DNA from 2 places in the Pectobacterium sp. 1950-15 genome. Region 1 is predicted to be linked to the other one. Evidence: predicted binding sites of a transcription regulator. Region 1 holds the regulator's gene; the other holds the start of a gene.
The links. Region 1 encodes CRP, which controls carbon source genes, mostly activating them, when cyclic AMP is high. Its sites were predicted from a motif close to ATGTGANNNNNNTCACAT; they were not measured.

Region 1 (8,110 bases):
GGCTGTCAGTACTGCCAGGTTTTTACCTACGCCAGCGTAGCTTGCCAGTTTATCCTTCACGCACTGTGCGGAAACTGGTGAGTAGCTATACGGGAGTGCAGGGAATTTGCCCGTGCTCTTCCAGTCATCCGCATTGATGTGTGGTGTGGATGGCTTACCCCAGGTGATGTTGTATTTAGCAAAATCAGACGGGCTGGTAATGTTGTTGTTACGCAGTTCCCAGGTACCGAAGTTGGAGTCATCATTACGTGCGGTCACTGGGTTGAGCGCATTTTCGAACCAGTTGCTTTCGATCAGTGCAATCCCTTTCTGACGAACGTTAAAGCCTGAACTTTTGATGCCATCATACAGGTTGTTGTACGCGTGAACCTGACCACCACGTTGCAGCGGCAGACGTGAGTTAACATCGCTGTAAATGTTGTGATGGTAAGTCAGGTTACGGCCCGTATCTGTGTTGCTTGAACCGCTCAGACCCACTTTTTTCACGCCATGGATGTAGTTATATGACACTGTGACGTTGGTTGAGGCTTTCTTGATATCGACAGCCGATTCAAAGGTCGTGTCGTTGTCTGGTGTACCGGCACATTCGAAATTCTTGGCGAAAATCTCGTTGTGGTCGATCCAGACGTTCGGCGAGTTATCAATACGGATAGCATCACCATCTTTTGCTCCGCCAGGCATATAACCGAAACGCATGTTACGCACGACAACGTTGGAAGAGTTTACAATCCAGATACCAAAGTTAGCGGAAGAACCGTTGGTCCCGAGGATGGTGAGCCCTTTGGTGAACTCTTTGACTTCTACGCCGCGCGGATCTTTGCTCCATTGGCCGCAGATGTTGGCTTCAGCCGCTTTGATTAACGCATCTTCATTACCGTTATAGGTGATGACGAGTGGGTAGGCGCCGCCTTTGACCGCTTTACCGCTTGAGTCCTTTTTCGCTGCCTCAATGATATCGACGATCTCTTGCAAAGAACGTGCGGTTTTTTTCACTGCGCCGGAAACATCGCCGCCGTCAGTGGTGGCATAACCCCCCGTATTTGCCGCCATTGTTGGTTGGGCTGCGAGCAGCAACAGTCCTGCAGCTGCAGAAGGCAGTAGGTATTTCATTGTGTACTCTCCTTGACATAGAATTTTTTGGGTATTTATCGCTACACACCCTGTGTAAATAAGAAGGCTGTTTCAACAAAAATGAAATTAAGGTTTGTCTATAAAGCCGTGCCTAGTGTTATCATAAAAAATAAACAATTCAATATGAGGTGAAAAATATATTGATTAAATAAAAGAGGACAACTGATGAGATTTGTGTTCATTACTTTTAAATAGAAACTAATTTCTATTTAAAATCATTAAAAATCAATTATTTAATTTTCACCCTCTCTTTTTATTCAATGTGAATTCTTTATTTTTATCCATTCTGAACTTGGGGGGTTATTCACTTGGTTCGCAACTGTGATCGCCGTCAAAAGTTAAAAATAAATATCGATTATAAAAATAACATCGTGGTTTTTTTATGCCCGTAGAAAAAAACTTAATTAATTCATAAGGAATTTTTGGTTATTATTTTTTTTGTTAAAAATGATTTCAAAGAAATCGTTTTCTATAGGAATGAATAATAAATATTACCTATTAATAAAGATGCTTATTACAGAAATAAATCATTTATGATCGGTATAATTATTATCGTGCTAATTTATTGCGTAGGGATAGCGCGCCTTTTATCTTTGCTGGCGACAAGGTCTGGGTGCCTGGCACGAATTTCATGTATGTTAGTACGGCTTTCCTGACTAACTGTGCAATAAATATGCTACTGATTATCGATAACTACGATTCCTTTACCTACAACCTTTACCAATACTTTTGTGAGCTTGGCGCACAGGTCGTGGTGAAGCGTAATGATGAACTGACGCTGCGTGAGATTGAACAGCTTGCGCCTGAGCGATTGGTGATTTCACCGGGTCCTTGCACGCCGGATGAGGCGGGCATTTCACTGACTGCAATTCGTTACTTTGCCGATAAATTGCCTATTCTGGGCGTGTGTCTTGGCCATCAGGCGATGGGGCAGACGTTCGGCGCGCGTGTGGTGCGGGCACGGCAGGTTATGCATGGGAAAACCTCTGCGATTGCGCACAGCAATACAGGGGTTTTTGCGGGGCTCGCTCAGCCCTTGACGGTGACTCGCTATCATTCACTTATCATTGATGCAGCTTCGCTACCCGATTGCTTTGAGGTTACAGCCTGGAGCGAACATGAAGGCAAGCGAGATGAGATTATGGGGATCCGTCATCGCTCACTGCCGCTTGAAGGCGTGCAGTTTCACCCAGAGAGTATTCTTAGCCAGCAAGGGCATCAGCTTTTGGATAATTTCCTTAAAATTTAGCTATATAGAAAGTTATTCTCTCTAGTAGCCGATTTAATATTGCCTGTAATTGATTTTTTATGCATATTTATTGACTATATTTTCATTCTAACGTGATGGATAGCAGAGTGAGGCAGCAAATGGCAGCAGAGCAGAAAGCAGTGACACGGGATACTCACGATAAAGTGATTTTGCCGGTTTATGCACCCGCGAAATTTGTACCAGTGAAAGGTAAAGGGAGTCGCGTCTGGGATCAGGACGGCCGTGAGTATATCGATTTCTCCGGTGGCATTGCGGTTACGGCACTGGGCCACTGCCATCCTGCACTGGTTAATGCATTGCAGCAGCAGGGTGAAAAACTGTGGCACACCAGCAATATTTTCACCAACGAACCTGCACTACGCCTCGCCAGCAAATTGATTGATGCCACTTTTGCCGATCGTGTGTTCTTTGTTAACTCCGGTGCTGAGGCTAACGAAGCCGCATTTAAACTGGCGCGTCACTATGCGGTTAAACGCCATAGCCCGTATAAAACCAAGATTATCGCCTTCTACAATGCGTTTCATGGTCGGACGCTGTTCACCGTCTCGGTTGGCGGACAGCCTAAATATGCCGATGGTTTCGGACCTAAGCCTGCGGATATTGTCCATGTTCCTTTCAACGATCTGGCTGCGGTCAAAGCAGTGATGGACGATCACACCTGCGCAGTCGTACTGGAGCCGATTCAGGGCGAGGGCGGTATTACGCCTGCTACGCCTGAGTTCTTGCAAGGCGTTCGCGATCTGTGCGATCAGCACAAGGCGCTGCTGGTATTTGATGAAGTGCAGAGTGGGATGGGGCGTACCGGTAAATTATTCAGCTACATGCACTACGGTATTACGCCGGATATTCTCACCACCGCTAAAGCGTTGGGCGGTGGATTCCCGATTAGCGCGATGCTGACGACGGAAGAAATCGCCTCTGTGATGACGGTTGGGGTACACGGCACCACTTATGGCGGCAACCCGCTGGCCTGTGCGGTGGCCGAAGCCGCGCTGGATATCATTAACACGCCGGAAGTGCTGTCAGGCGTGGCAGATCGGCACGATCGTTTTGTTAGTGAGCTTGAGAAAATTAACCAGCAGTACGCTGTATTCGAGCAGGTTCGCGGTATGGGGCTACTGCTGGGGGCAGAGCTGAAGCCGCAGTGGCATGGCCGCGCGGGCGAGTTTCTGGCTGCTGCAACAGCGCAGGGTCTGATGGTGCTGATGGCAGGGCCGAACGTCATCCGCTTTGTGCCGTCTTTGATCATTGATGAAGACGATATTGTGCAGGGGATGGCGAAGTTCGCCAAAGCCGTCGCACAGGTGGTTAACGCAGCGAACTGAGTTATTCTCTCAACGTTGCTGCGATGGCTGTAAGGTGGCGGGCAGGAAGCTCGCCATAAAAAAACGTAGGGAACGTTTTTCAACGTCGCTTGCGACGGCCCGTAGGGTGGCGAGCAGGACGCTCGCCATAAAAAAAAGCGTGAGGCCGAGGCTTCACGCTTTTTTATTGGTAGGGTACAGCGACAGGGATTTAGCGAGTGCCGTAAACGACAATCGTTTTACCGTGCGCAGAGATCAGGTTCTGGTCTTCTAACATTTTCAGAATGCGGCCCACGGTTTCACGCGAGCAGCCAACGATTTGCCCAATTTCCTGACGGGTAATTTTTATTTGCATGCCATCTGGATGCGTCATGGCATCAGGTTGTTTGGCCAGGTTGAGTAGGGTTTGGGCAATACGGCCGGTTACATCAAGGAAGGCGAGGTTGCCGACTTTCTCTGAGGTAACCTGGAGTCTGCTTGCCATTTGTGCAGACAGGCGCATGAGAATATCAGGGTTAACCTGGATGAGCTGGCGGAATTTTTTATAGGAGATTTCAGCCACTTCACAGGCGGTTTTTGCCCGCACCCAAGCGCTGCGTTCCTGACCTTCTTCAAACAGGCCGAGCTCGCCGATGAAATCGCCCTGATTGAGGTAGGAAAGAATCATTTCCTTGCCTTCTTCATCTTTGATTAGCACTGCGACAGAGCCTTTCACGATGTAGTAAAGCGTTTCTGCTTTTTCACCTTGGTGAATAAGCGTGCTCTTCGATGGATACTTGTGGATATGACAATGGGAAAGGAACCATTCGAGAGTTGGGTCTGTCTGCGGTTTGCCGAGAACCATTCGCTATCATCCTCTGTTGTAATTCACTGCGCAAATTACAGGGGTCAGAGTTCCCTGTACGGCGTGTTTAACTGCTAAAAAATAAAATTCAGTCTAGGCAGAATGACGTCAGGGAATATACTGGAACCACTGTACCCTTGATTTTCCGGTTGCTGCCTTGCTGCAACGTAAACGTGGCTGGGTATATCTGGCTACGTCATCATCTTCTTCGTTTCTGGCTTTGTCCAGAAAAGGTCTATTCTATTTTCGTTTTAACACAGCTTTAAGGACGTGTCTTGTGTTGTCTCGCTTCAGCATGACAAAGCTCTGATTAACGCTGGTTTTTGTACAGTAACGGTATAAATTTTCAAAAAATTTTTAGTGGAGAGGCACCATGCAGGCACGGGTAAAATGGGTTGAAGGCTTAACGTTTTTGGGCGAATCCGCATCAGGGCACCAGATCTTGATGGACGGCAATTCCGGCGATAAAGCGCCCAGTCCGATGGAAATGGTGTTGATGTCAGTGGGGGGATGCAGCGCGATTGATGTGGTGTCGATTCTGCAAAAAGGTCGTAACGATGTGGCGGATTGTGAAGTGAAATTGACGTCAGAGCGCCGGTCTGAAGCGCCGCGTTTATTTACCCATATTAATCTGCATTTTATCGTTACGGGGAAAGGGCTGACCGACAAAGCCGTCGAGCGCGCGGTCACTCTGTCTGCGGAAAAATACTGCTCTGTGGCACTGATGCTGGGCAAAGCCGTTGAGGTAACGCACAGCCACGAAATTAGAGTGTTGGAATAATCCCTCTCTCTGGGCACTAGTTCTGTTCACTTAAGCCTGTTATTAGGGGAAACACAGGGGGAGGTCCCCGTAGGGAGGCCTCATCCCTGTGGTCGCCCCGTGTCTCTCGATGCTTATTCGATGGTTTTCCCTTCCATTAACCGCTGCACCAGCGGTGCCATGATGAGCTCCATCGCCAGCCCCATTTTCCCGCCGGGAACGACCAACGTGTTGATGTGGGAGATAAATGAGCCCTGCAACATGGCGAGCAGATAGGGATAATCAATGTTATCCAACCCCTGAAAGTGAATCACGACGAAGCTTTCGTCCAGCGAGGGAATCGATTTAGCGGCGAACGGGTTGGAGGTGTCCACGGTAGGTACGCGCTGGAAGTTGATGTGCGTACGAGAGAACTGTGGGGTGATGTAGGTGATGTAGTCTTCCATTGAGCGGACGACGGAATCCATCACCGCTTCACGCGAGTGGCCGCGCTCATTAACGTCACGAATCAGCTTTTGAATCCATTCCAGGTTGACGATTGGCACCACGCCGACGAGCAGATCGACATGCTGTGCCACGTCGTTTTGCTCGGTGACTACGCCGCCGTGCAGCCCTTCATAAAACAGGATGTCGGTAGGTTCCGGCATCGGCTCCCACGGCGTGAATGTTCCGGGAACCTGATTATAGGGGATAGCTTCATCGTAAGTATGAAGGTATTTACGCGTCTGGCCGCGGCCGTGTAGGCCATATTCGATAAACGACTGTTCCAGCAGGCTGAAGTCATTCGCTTCCGGGCCGAAGTAGCTGATGTGGCGCCCTAAATCACGCGCTTTGCGAATCGCCATGTCCATTTCCGGGCGGGTATAGCGGTGAAAGCTATCGCCTTCCAACTGGGCGGCACGTAGGTCAAACTGCTGAAAAATCTTACGGAAGGCCAGACTGGTTGTCGTGGTTCCCGCCCCGCTGGAGCCGGTAACCGCAATGATCGGATGCTGATGTGACATAAGATGCGTAACTCCGTGATCGCGATGCCCGCATAGGCCGAGAGCCTGCGCGCATCCTCAAAAATGACGTAAGTTTTTATCATTGTTAGCATGTTTGGCGCATTCTTTCACGCCTTTCGGCATGCTCAATAGGGGGCATGCCCTCCGGCATTGAACTGGTCGCGCGGCATAATATTGAGGGTCTCATGTAACTCAGACCACACCAGCACCACCTCGCCCGACTTGAGCTGTCTGCGGATATCTTCCACTTTTTGCGCCAGCGACCGCTCCTGTTCGCCGTAATCGGTACCTTCCCGCAGGACGAAAGATTCGATGATGTTATCCAGCGTTTCTGGATCGAGCTGTTGCCAGGGAATAATCACGCTAGGGTTCCTGCGTCAAAGGGGAATCGGTGGCGTGGTCCAAAAATGGGCTAAGCCAGTTGGGAATGCGCTGTTCCAGCCACATTTCCGGTTTCATCAGCGTTCCACCGACGAAGCCGACATGCCCGCCGTGTTCTGTTAGCTGATATTCAATATTAGACGGTAACTGCGACAGATCGGGGATCACCTCTGACGTCATGAAAGGATCGTCCTTCGCATGGATGATGAGCAGCGGTTTACGTATCTGAGGCAATAGTGGCAGAGCGCTACAGCGTCGATAGTAGTCGGCGGCGTCGCGGAAGCCGTGGATACGCGACGTAATGACGTCATCAAACTCGCGTAACTGGCGGATGCGTTTCAGTTGCGGCAACTGAATCGGCAGCGTGTCCGGGTAGGCTGCCAGCTTGCGGCCGGCGTTTTGCTTCAGCAGTCGCAGCAGGTAGTGCTGATAGACGCGGGAGAAGCCTTGCTCCATGCGACGGCTACAGGGTTCGAGCATCAATGGCGCGGAAACAATGACGGCAGCAGAGAGAGAGCAGGATTCGCCTTGCTGCGCGAGCAGGTAGGCCAGCATATTGCCACCGAGGGACACGCCGATGGCGGCGGTAGGGGCCTCGCCCAACGTCTCCCGCATCCAGTGCAGAAAATAGCTGGCATCGCTGGTTTCGCCGGAGTGATAAATACGCTTCATCCGGTTGGGTTTCCCGCTGCACCCACGAAAATGCATGATGACGGCCAGCCAGCCGCGCTGTTGACAGGCATGCAGCAGGCCGTGGGCGTAGGGGCTATGAAAGCTACCTTCCAGCCCGTGAAACAGTACCACGCGCGGTTTGTGCCGTGCCTGTTCGGGCGCTTCGCTCCACGCCAGATCGACGAAATCACCGTCTGGTAACTCAAGCGGTTGCCAGACTGGCGAAAACTGCGCGTGACGGCGAATCAGACGCGGTAGTAGCGTTTGAAGATGCGGATTATGGGCGCCGCTCAGCGGACGAAACTGGTCATACATAAAGGATATAGAAATCTTGTTGTCGGCTCTTGTACGATCAATATCACACTGTTAGCTTCAATGCTGCCAGTTGGTACGATATTTGGGTCAGGAGCGCCCACAAATAATGGAACTGAGTTTATTTCTGTCGATGTTAGGTTTTTTGTGGGTGGCGGCCATCACGCCGGGGCCGAATAATATGCTGTTGACCACCTCGGGCGCGAATTTTGGTTTTATGCGTTCACTGTGGCTGATGATCGGCATCATGCTGGGCATGCAGAGCATTTTGCTGCTGGTGGCATTCGGTGTCGGTGGTTTGATTCTTATTTATCCTTCGCTGCACTTTATCCTGAAAGTCCTCGGTAGTGCCTATTTGCTCTGGCTGGCGTGGAAAATCGCCACGGCGGCTTACGAACGGCTGGAAACCTCCGTTGCGCCGCCCAAGCCGAT
Region 2 (8,110 bases), on a different contig from region 1:
GATGGCAGCTCGCGGCGCGCTTTACCCAGCAAATCGTCACGCACAATAACCAGCGTCAGACCTGCAGGGCCGATATTTTTCTGCGCACCAGCGTAGATCACACCATAGCGGCTGACGTCAATACGGCGAGACAGAATGCTGGAAGAATAGTCGGCGACCACAATTTTGTCGCCAAAATCCGGCTCTTCTTCAATCGCAATACCGTCAATAGTTTCATTCGGGCAGTAATGTACAAATGCCGCGTCATCAGACAATTGCCATTCACGCATCGGTTTAATACCGCGCAGGCCGTCTACACGCGTTTTCACATCAATGACGTTAGGCGTGCAGTACTTTTCTGCTTCATTGATTGCGCTGTGCGCCCAATATCCGCCGTCGATGTAGTCCGCCGTGGTACGTTCGCCCAGAAGATTTAATGGGACTGCCGCAAATTGCGCACGAGCGCCGCCGTGGCAAAAAAGCACTTTGTAGTTGGAGGGGATTTTCAGCAAATCACGCAGATCTTGTTCGGATTCAGCGGCAACCTGCATAAACTCTTTACTGCGGTGGCTGATTTCCATGACCGATGTACCCAGGCCATTCCAATTACACAATTCCTGTTCAGCACGACGCAGTACTTCAACCGGCAGCATTGCTGGACCGGCGCTAAAATTAAAAATCTGAGTCATTTCCCCTCACCACACCTGAAAAATAGCGGTTGTTTTATCACCGTTGTTACAAATACCATTTTTATAAACCTGTCGGTTATAAAAATACCGCTGTTACAAGATAGTAGTTATAACGGAACGACCGCCATAACCACACTACTTTTACCCTGCTATCGGTTTTATCACTCGTCAATCGCGGCTGCAACGCTTATTGCGCTTTCATTATGCAAAACGGCACGTTACGCCGTCTGTTCTTTTTCACTGTTGTCGATCTGTTATGAATAAATAGAGTCTGGACAGAAAAATCCGTATCATGCCGCTTCCGCTAATCTCGATAAGAGTGAACACCATGACTCAAACGTTTATCCCAGGCAAAGACGCCGCCCTGGAAGATTCCATCGCCCGTTTTCAACAACAGCTCCAAGACCTGGGGTTTAACATCGAAGAAGCGTCATGGCTGAACCCGGTGCCAAACGTCTGGTCTGTCCATATTCGAGACCGCGATTGCCCGCTCTGCTTCACTAACGGCAAAGGCGCCAGTAAGAAAGCAGCACTGGCTTCCGCGTTAGGCGAGTATTTCGAACGTCTGTCCACCAACTATTTCTTCGCTGACTTCTATCTCGGCAAGACGATCGCCAACGGTGATTTCGTTCACTACCCGAATGAAAAATGGTTCCCGATCCCGGAAAATGATGCATTACCGGAAGGCGTTCTGGATGCCCGCCTGCACAAGTTTTACGATCCTGAGCAAGAACTGAGCGCTAGCGATCTTATCGATCTGCAATCTGGCAATGCCGACAGAGGCATTTGCGCACTGCCGTTTACCCGTCAATCCGATCAGCAAACCGTTTATATCCCGATGAATATCATCGGTAACCTGTACGTTTCTAACGGGATGTCCGCCGGGAACACCGCCAACGAAGCCCGCGTTCAGGGGCTGTCTGAAGTGTTCGAGCGTAGCATCAAAAACCGCATCATTGCCGAGTCCATCAGTTTGCCGGAAATCCCGCAAGCGGTGCTGAATCGCTACCCTGGCGTGGTCGAAGCGATTGCGACGCTGGAAAAAGAAGGCTTCCCGATTTTCTCTTACGATGCCTCACTAGGCGGGAAATACCCGGTTATCTGCGTAGTCCTGTTTAACCCGGCTAACGGCACCTGCTTTGCCTCCTTCGGCGCGCACCCTGATTTCGGCGTAGCGCTGGAGCGTACCGTCACCGAACTGCTGCAAGGTCGCGGTCTGAAAGATCTGGACGTCTTCACCCCGCCGACGTTTGATGATGAAGAAGTGGCCGAACACGCCAATCTGGAAACCCACTTTATCGATTCCAGCGGTCTGATCTCCTGGGATATGTTCAAGAAAGAAGCGGATTATGAATTTGCCGACTGGAGCTTTAAAGGATCGACAGAAGAAGAATTCGCCACGCTAATGGCGATTTTCAAACAGGAAGATAAAGAAGTTTATATTGCCGACTATGAGCATCTGTCTGTTTACGCCTGCCGCATCATCGTGCCGGGAATGTCAGACATCTACCCTGCTGACGATCTGTTATTGGCCAATAACAGCATGGGTGCTCACCTGCGTGACACGCTGCTGGCGCTGCCTGATAGCAAGTGGGAAAAAGAAGACTATCTGGCGCTGTTGCAACAGCTGGATGATGAAGGGCTGGATGACTTCACCCGCGTACGCGAACTGCTCGGCATTGCCACCGGTAAAGATAATGGCTGGTTTACTCTGCGCGTTGGCGAATTGAAAGCGATGCTGGCACTGGCCGGCGGCGATCTGGATCAGGCGCTAAGCTGGACAGAGTGGACGCAGGACTTCAACGACTCCGTCTTTACGGCGCAGCGCAGCAATTATTACCGTTGCCTTCAGACCCTGCTGTTACTGGCACAGGAACCTGAGCGCGACCCGGCAGAATATTACGACGCCTTTACCAAAATGTACGGCAGTGAAACGGTCGATGCCGCCAGCGCCGCCGTGGCTGGCGAAGCCTGCTTCTACGGCTTGTTTGCCGTGGATGATACCTTCACCACGTTACCTGCACACCAGTCCCTGTTGGCGGCCTATGAGAAACTGCAACAGGCTAAACGTCGTTACTGGCAGGCAAAATAATGTCTGACTGAGGCAACCAGCGCGTCTTATATTGATGAATACGCGCTATGGCAAATAGCAATCTGCCTCTGTCCACCCTAAATAGCCCTTTATTTTAAAGGGCTATTTTTATTATCCACAGAGTCATATTTATTATTCGTAATGCATAATCAGAACATTGTTATTGAATGGTGAATTTTTAATTAAATTACGTCGACAAGGTGGTACTGAAATTCTACAAAACATGATTTTTATTAACGCTAAATCGGTAGGTTTAACGTATCCAATTCAACTCTTTTTGCAAAATTTAAAATATTTTTTTATAAAAAAATTCAAATACTTAACCAGAAAAATACGGTATCCAACCCTCCTCACCGCCTTGTTAATTTCTTGCAATATGATCCACGTCAAATTTTACCGTATACTGCTTTGTTAGTATCTCAATGCTGATAATTTTTAAGAGAGAGTTAGTGTGAAAGCTGACAACCCCTTTACTCTATTACTCCCGGCTGCAATGGCAAAAGTTGCTGAAGACGCCGGAGTTTATAAAGCTACCAAACAACCGTGTACGACGTTTTATTTGGCGATAACCGCGGGTGTATTTATTTCGATCGCCTTCGTCTTTTATATTACTGCCACTACGGGAACCGCGACGATTCCTTTCGGTATCGCAAAGTTGATCGGTGGTATCTGTTTCTCCCTTGGCCTCATGTTGGTTGTCGTCTGCGGTGCAGACTTGTTTACCTCAACCGTTCTCATCGTGATAGCCAAAGCCAGTGGACGTATTACCTGGAAGCAACTAGCCTATAACTGGGCAAATGTCTATGTCGGCAACCTGATTGGCGCGCTTTTCTTCGTTGGGCTTATCTGGTTCTCGGGAGAGCACATGGTCGCAAACGGCGCGTGGGGACTCAATGTCCTGCAAACGGCAGAACACAAACTGGAACATACGTTTGTTGAAGCACTGTGCCTGGGGATTCTGGCCAACCTGCTCGTCTGTCTGGCCGTGTGGATGAGCTATTCTGGCCGTACGCTTACCGACAAAATGTTTACCATGATTCTGCCTGTCGCCATGTTTGTTTCCAGCGGCTTTGAGCACAGCATCGCCAACATGTTCATGATTCCTATGGGCATCGTTATCAAGAATTTTGCGACGCCGGAATTCTGGAATGCCATCGGTATGGCACCGTCTCAGTTTGAACATTTAACCGTTAGCCACTTCATCACCGATAACCTGATTCCCGTCACTCTGGGGAACATCATCGGCGGCGGCGTAATGGTCGGTTTAACATATTGGGTAATTTATTTGCGCGGTGGAGACAAGCACCACTAAGGTGCAATCGGCCGCAACGTCGGGTTTTAAGAAATCCATATCAAAGGTAGGTGTAAAATGACCGAGCTGAATGAAAAATTGGCCAATGCATGGCAAGGCTTTAGCAAAGGTGAATGGCAGGATAACGTCAATGTTCGTGACTTTATCCAGAAAAACTACACACCGTATGAAGGTGATGAGTCTTTCCTGGCTGGTGCAACCAAAGCGACTTCTGCCCTGTGGGACAGCGTCATGGAAGGCATCAAGCAGGAAAACCGCACTCACGCCCCTGTTGATTTTGATACCAATGTTGCCGCAACTATCACGTCTCACGACGCGGGATACATCAACAAAGGTCTGGAAAAAATCGTTGGTCTGCAGACTGACGCTCCGCTGAAACGTGCGTTAATTCCGTTCGGCGGCATCAAAATGGTTGAAGGTTCATGCAAAGTTTACGGCCGTGAACTGGATCCTCAACTGAAAAAAATCTTCACCGAATACCGCAAAACGCATAACCAGGGCGTGTTTGATGTTTACACCCCAGATATCCTGCGTTGTCGTAAATCAGGCGTTCTGACTGGTCTGCCAGATGCCTACGGCCGTGGCCGTATCATCGGTGACTACCGTCGCGTTGCGCTGTACGGTATCGACTACCTGATGAAAGACAAGTTTGCTCAGTTCACTTCTCTGCAATCCAAACTGGAAAACGGCGAAGATCTGGAAGCAACAATCCGTCTGCGTGAAGAAATTGCCGATCAGCACCATGCCCTGAGCCAAATTAAAGAAATGGCCGCTAAATATGGCTGTGATATTTCTGGCCCAGCGACAACGGCTCAGGAAGCGGTTCAGTGGACTTACTTCGGCTACCTGGCTGCGGTGAAATCACAGAATGGTGCAGCCATGTCCTTCGGACGTGTGTCCACCTTCCTGGATATCTACCTTGAGCGCGATCTGAAAGCCGGCAAAATCACCGAAGAAGAAGCTCAGGAAATGATTGACCACCTGGTCATGAAACTACGTATGGTGCGTTTCCTGCGTACTCCTGAGTATGATGAGCTGTTCTCTGGTGACCCAATCTGGGCAACCGAATCTCTGGCTGGTATGGGTCTGGATGGCCGTACGCTGGTAAGTAAAACCAGCTTCCGCTTCCTGAACACCCTGTACACCATGGGGCCGTCTCCAGAGCCGAACATGACCATCCTGTGGTCTGAAAAACTGCCACAGAACTTCAAAAACTATGCCGCTAAAGTCTCCATCGATACCTCTTCTCTGCAATACGAGAATGACGATCTGATGCGTCCTGACTTTAACAACGATGACTACGCGATTGCCTGTTGCGTAAGCCCAATGATCGTTGGTAAGCAAATGCAGTTCTTCGGTGCCCGTGCAAACCTGGCAAAAACCATGCTGTACGCGATTAACGGCGGCGTGGATGAAAAACTGAAAATGCAGGTTGGTCCGAAATCAGAACCGATCAAAGGCGATGTTCTGGACTTCGACGAAGTGATGGATCGTATGGATCACTTCATGGATTGGCTGGCGAAACAATACGTCACCTCTCTGAACATCATTCACTACATGCACGATAAGTACAGCTACGAAGCGTCGCTGATGGCACTGCATGACCGTGACGTGTTCCGTACTATGGCGTGTGGTATCGCGGGTCTGTCTGTTGCTGCTGACTCCCTGTCTGCCATCAAATATGCCAAAGTTAAACCGATTCGTGATGAAGACGGTCTGGCTATCGACTTTGATATCGAAGGCGAATATCCGCAGTTCGGTAACAACGATGCTCGCGTAGATGAACTGGCTTGTGACCTGGTTGAACGTTTCATGAAGAAAATTCAGAAACTGAATACCTACCGTGGTGCAACACCAACCCAGTCTGTTCTGACCATCACCTCTAACGTGGTATATGGTAAGAAAACCGGTAATACCCCAGACGGTCGCCGCGCAGGTGCGCCATTCGGACCAGGTGCGAACCCAATGCACGGTCGTGACCAGAAAGGTGCTGTGGCTTCTCTGACTTCCGTTGCTAAACTGCCGTTTGCTTACGCGAAAGATGGTATTTCTTATACCTTCTCCATCGTACCTAACGCGTTAGGTAAAGATGACAACGTGCGTAAAGCTAACCTTGCCGGCCTGATGGATGGTTATTTCCACCACGAAGCCAGCATCGAAGGCGGTCAGCACCTGAACGTCAACGTCATGAACCGTGAAATGCTGCTTGATGCGATGGAAAACCCAGAGAAATATCCGCAGCTGACTATCCGTGTATCTGGCTACGCCGTGCGTTTCAACTCACTGACGAAAGAACAGCAGCAAGACGTCATCACCCGTACTTTCACTCAGTCAATGTAATTTCCATGACTGTCTGAAAAGGCGTAAAATAAAGGCTCCACATCAGTGGGGCCTTTTTCTCACCCCCGATTGTCGTTCAGGTTGTTAGCCTGTTTTGCCAGCCCGCTATATTGCTCTCACCATGTGGATGGCTCGCAAAACAGATTCGACGCAGCATCTGTCCTACGGTGTTTTTCTGTCAGCAATCTCTGCCAGATTAACACCTGCTTTCTTATGACTGCGCTCATAAAGACCGCTATTGTTCGGTCAAATTTGGAGAAAACCTCGCAATGTCAGTAATCGGTCGCATCCACTCCTTTGAATCCTGCGGCACCGTCGATGGCCCAGGCATCCGTTTCATCATCTTCTTCCAGGGTTGCCTGATGCGCTGCCTGTATTGCCATAACCGTGATACCTGGGATACGCACGGCGGCAAGGAAGTGACGGTGGAAGAACTCATGAAAGAAGTCGTGACCTACCGCCACTTTATGAATGCGTCCGGCGGCGGCGTAACGGCATCCGGCGGCGAGGCTATCCTTCAGGCCGAATTTGTGCGCGACTGGTTCCGCGCGTGCAAGGCAGAAGGCATCAACACCTGTCTGGATACCAACGGGTTTGTACGCCGCTATGACCCCGTCATTGACGAGCTATTGGACGTCAGCGATTTAGTGATGCTCGATCTGAAACAAATGAACGACGACATACACCAGAATTTAGTTGGCGTATCGAACCACCGTACTCTGGATTTCGCACGTTATCTGGCAAAGCGCAACCAGCGTACCTGGATACGTTATGTGGTCGTCCCCGGCTGGTCTGATGATGATGCGTCCGCACACAAGTTGGGTGAGTTCACCAAGGATATGACGAACATCGAGAAAATTGAGCTTCTCCCCTACCATGAACTTGGCAAGCACAAGTGGATAGCGATGGGTGAAGAGTACAAGTTAGACGGTGTTAAACCACCGAAGGCCGATACCATGGATCGTATTAAATCGATTCTTGAAAGCTACGGTCACAAGGTCATGTACTGATCTCTGATAGTTTCTGAAGAAATAGCGCGCTCATGGCGCGCTATTTTCATTGTAGCGAAGAGATATCCTGACACCGTTAAGCGCAGCGCTAAGCCAGATTTCCTGCTGCCTTGATTTTCACCTGTACCGCATTCCCCGGCAAATATGCCAACGGAATCTCCTGATAGTCGATGATTTCAACGCTGCCCGGCATCGCTCCCGTTTCTTCTGCAAGACAAACCGTTTGTTGCTGCAGCTCGCTTTTTATCTTCTCACGATCGTTATCCGGCATTTTCACTACGCGTTCAATCTGTGCGCCAACCTTTCCTAAGGCTACACCTACCGCATTTGCCGCATCAAAATGCAGCGGGCGCATGACCTGGCTGATACCCGATAAAACGTCAGGCAGTAAAATACTGCCACCACCAACAAGCACAGCGGGAATAGCCGCACTGGACGATTTGATCCGATCGATAGCACTTTCCACTTTATCAATCATCTGACGATAAGCCTGCTGGCAAAATACGTTATCCAACTCAGGAAGAGGGTGAGGAAGATCGGATGTCCATCGCTCGCAATGGAGTTGCAGCATGATATCGCTGAGCGTTAACGTCTCGCCGCCAAAGCTGACACCCTGCTCAAGAAGGCGATAACCGACGCTGTCAGGGCCAAGCGTGAGTTTCCCATCCGGAGACTGCCGCACACAGGT

Region 2: a site for CRP is predicted at 3,135-3,152, ahead of focA (formate transporter FocA). Genes of this name have one in related genera too.

What each region holds. Positions count from the first base shown of each region.
Region 1 covers NZ_JBBBQR010000008.1:212,539-220,648, forward strand. Annotated here, with positions in the region: gene pelA (pectate lyase PelA) at 1-1,110, opposite strand, end outside; gene WCT94_RS11540 (aminodeoxychorismate synthase component II) at 1,805-2,380, shown strand; gene argD (bifunctional acetylornithine/succinyldiaminopimelate transaminase) at 2,500-3,726, shown strand; gene crp (cAMP-activated global transcriptional regulator CRP) at 3,917-4,549, opposite strand; gene WCT94_RS11555 (OsmC family protein) at 4,923-5,330, shown strand; gene WCT94_RS11560 (phosphoribulokinase) at 5,444-6,313, opposite strand; gene WCT94_RS11565 (YheU family protein) at 6,439-6,675, opposite strand; gene WCT94_RS11570 (hydrolase) at 6,677-7,681, opposite strand; gene WCT94_RS11575 (LysE family translocator) at 7,788-8,110, shown strand, end outside.
Region 2 covers NZ_JBBBQR010000007.1:115,516-123,625, forward strand. Annotated here, with positions in the region: gene serC (3-phosphoserine/phosphohydroxythreonine transaminase) at 1-668, opposite strand, end outside; gene ycaO (30S ribosomal protein S12 methylthiotransferase accessory factor YcaO) at 997-2,760, shown strand; gene focA (formate transporter FocA) at 3,212-4,072, shown strand; gene pflB (formate C-acetyltransferase) at 4,130-6,412, shown strand; gene pflA (pyruvate formate lyase 1-activating protein) at 6,682-7,422, shown strand; gene WCT94_RS10175 (hydantoinase/oxoprolinase family protein) at 7,511-8,110, opposite strand, start outside.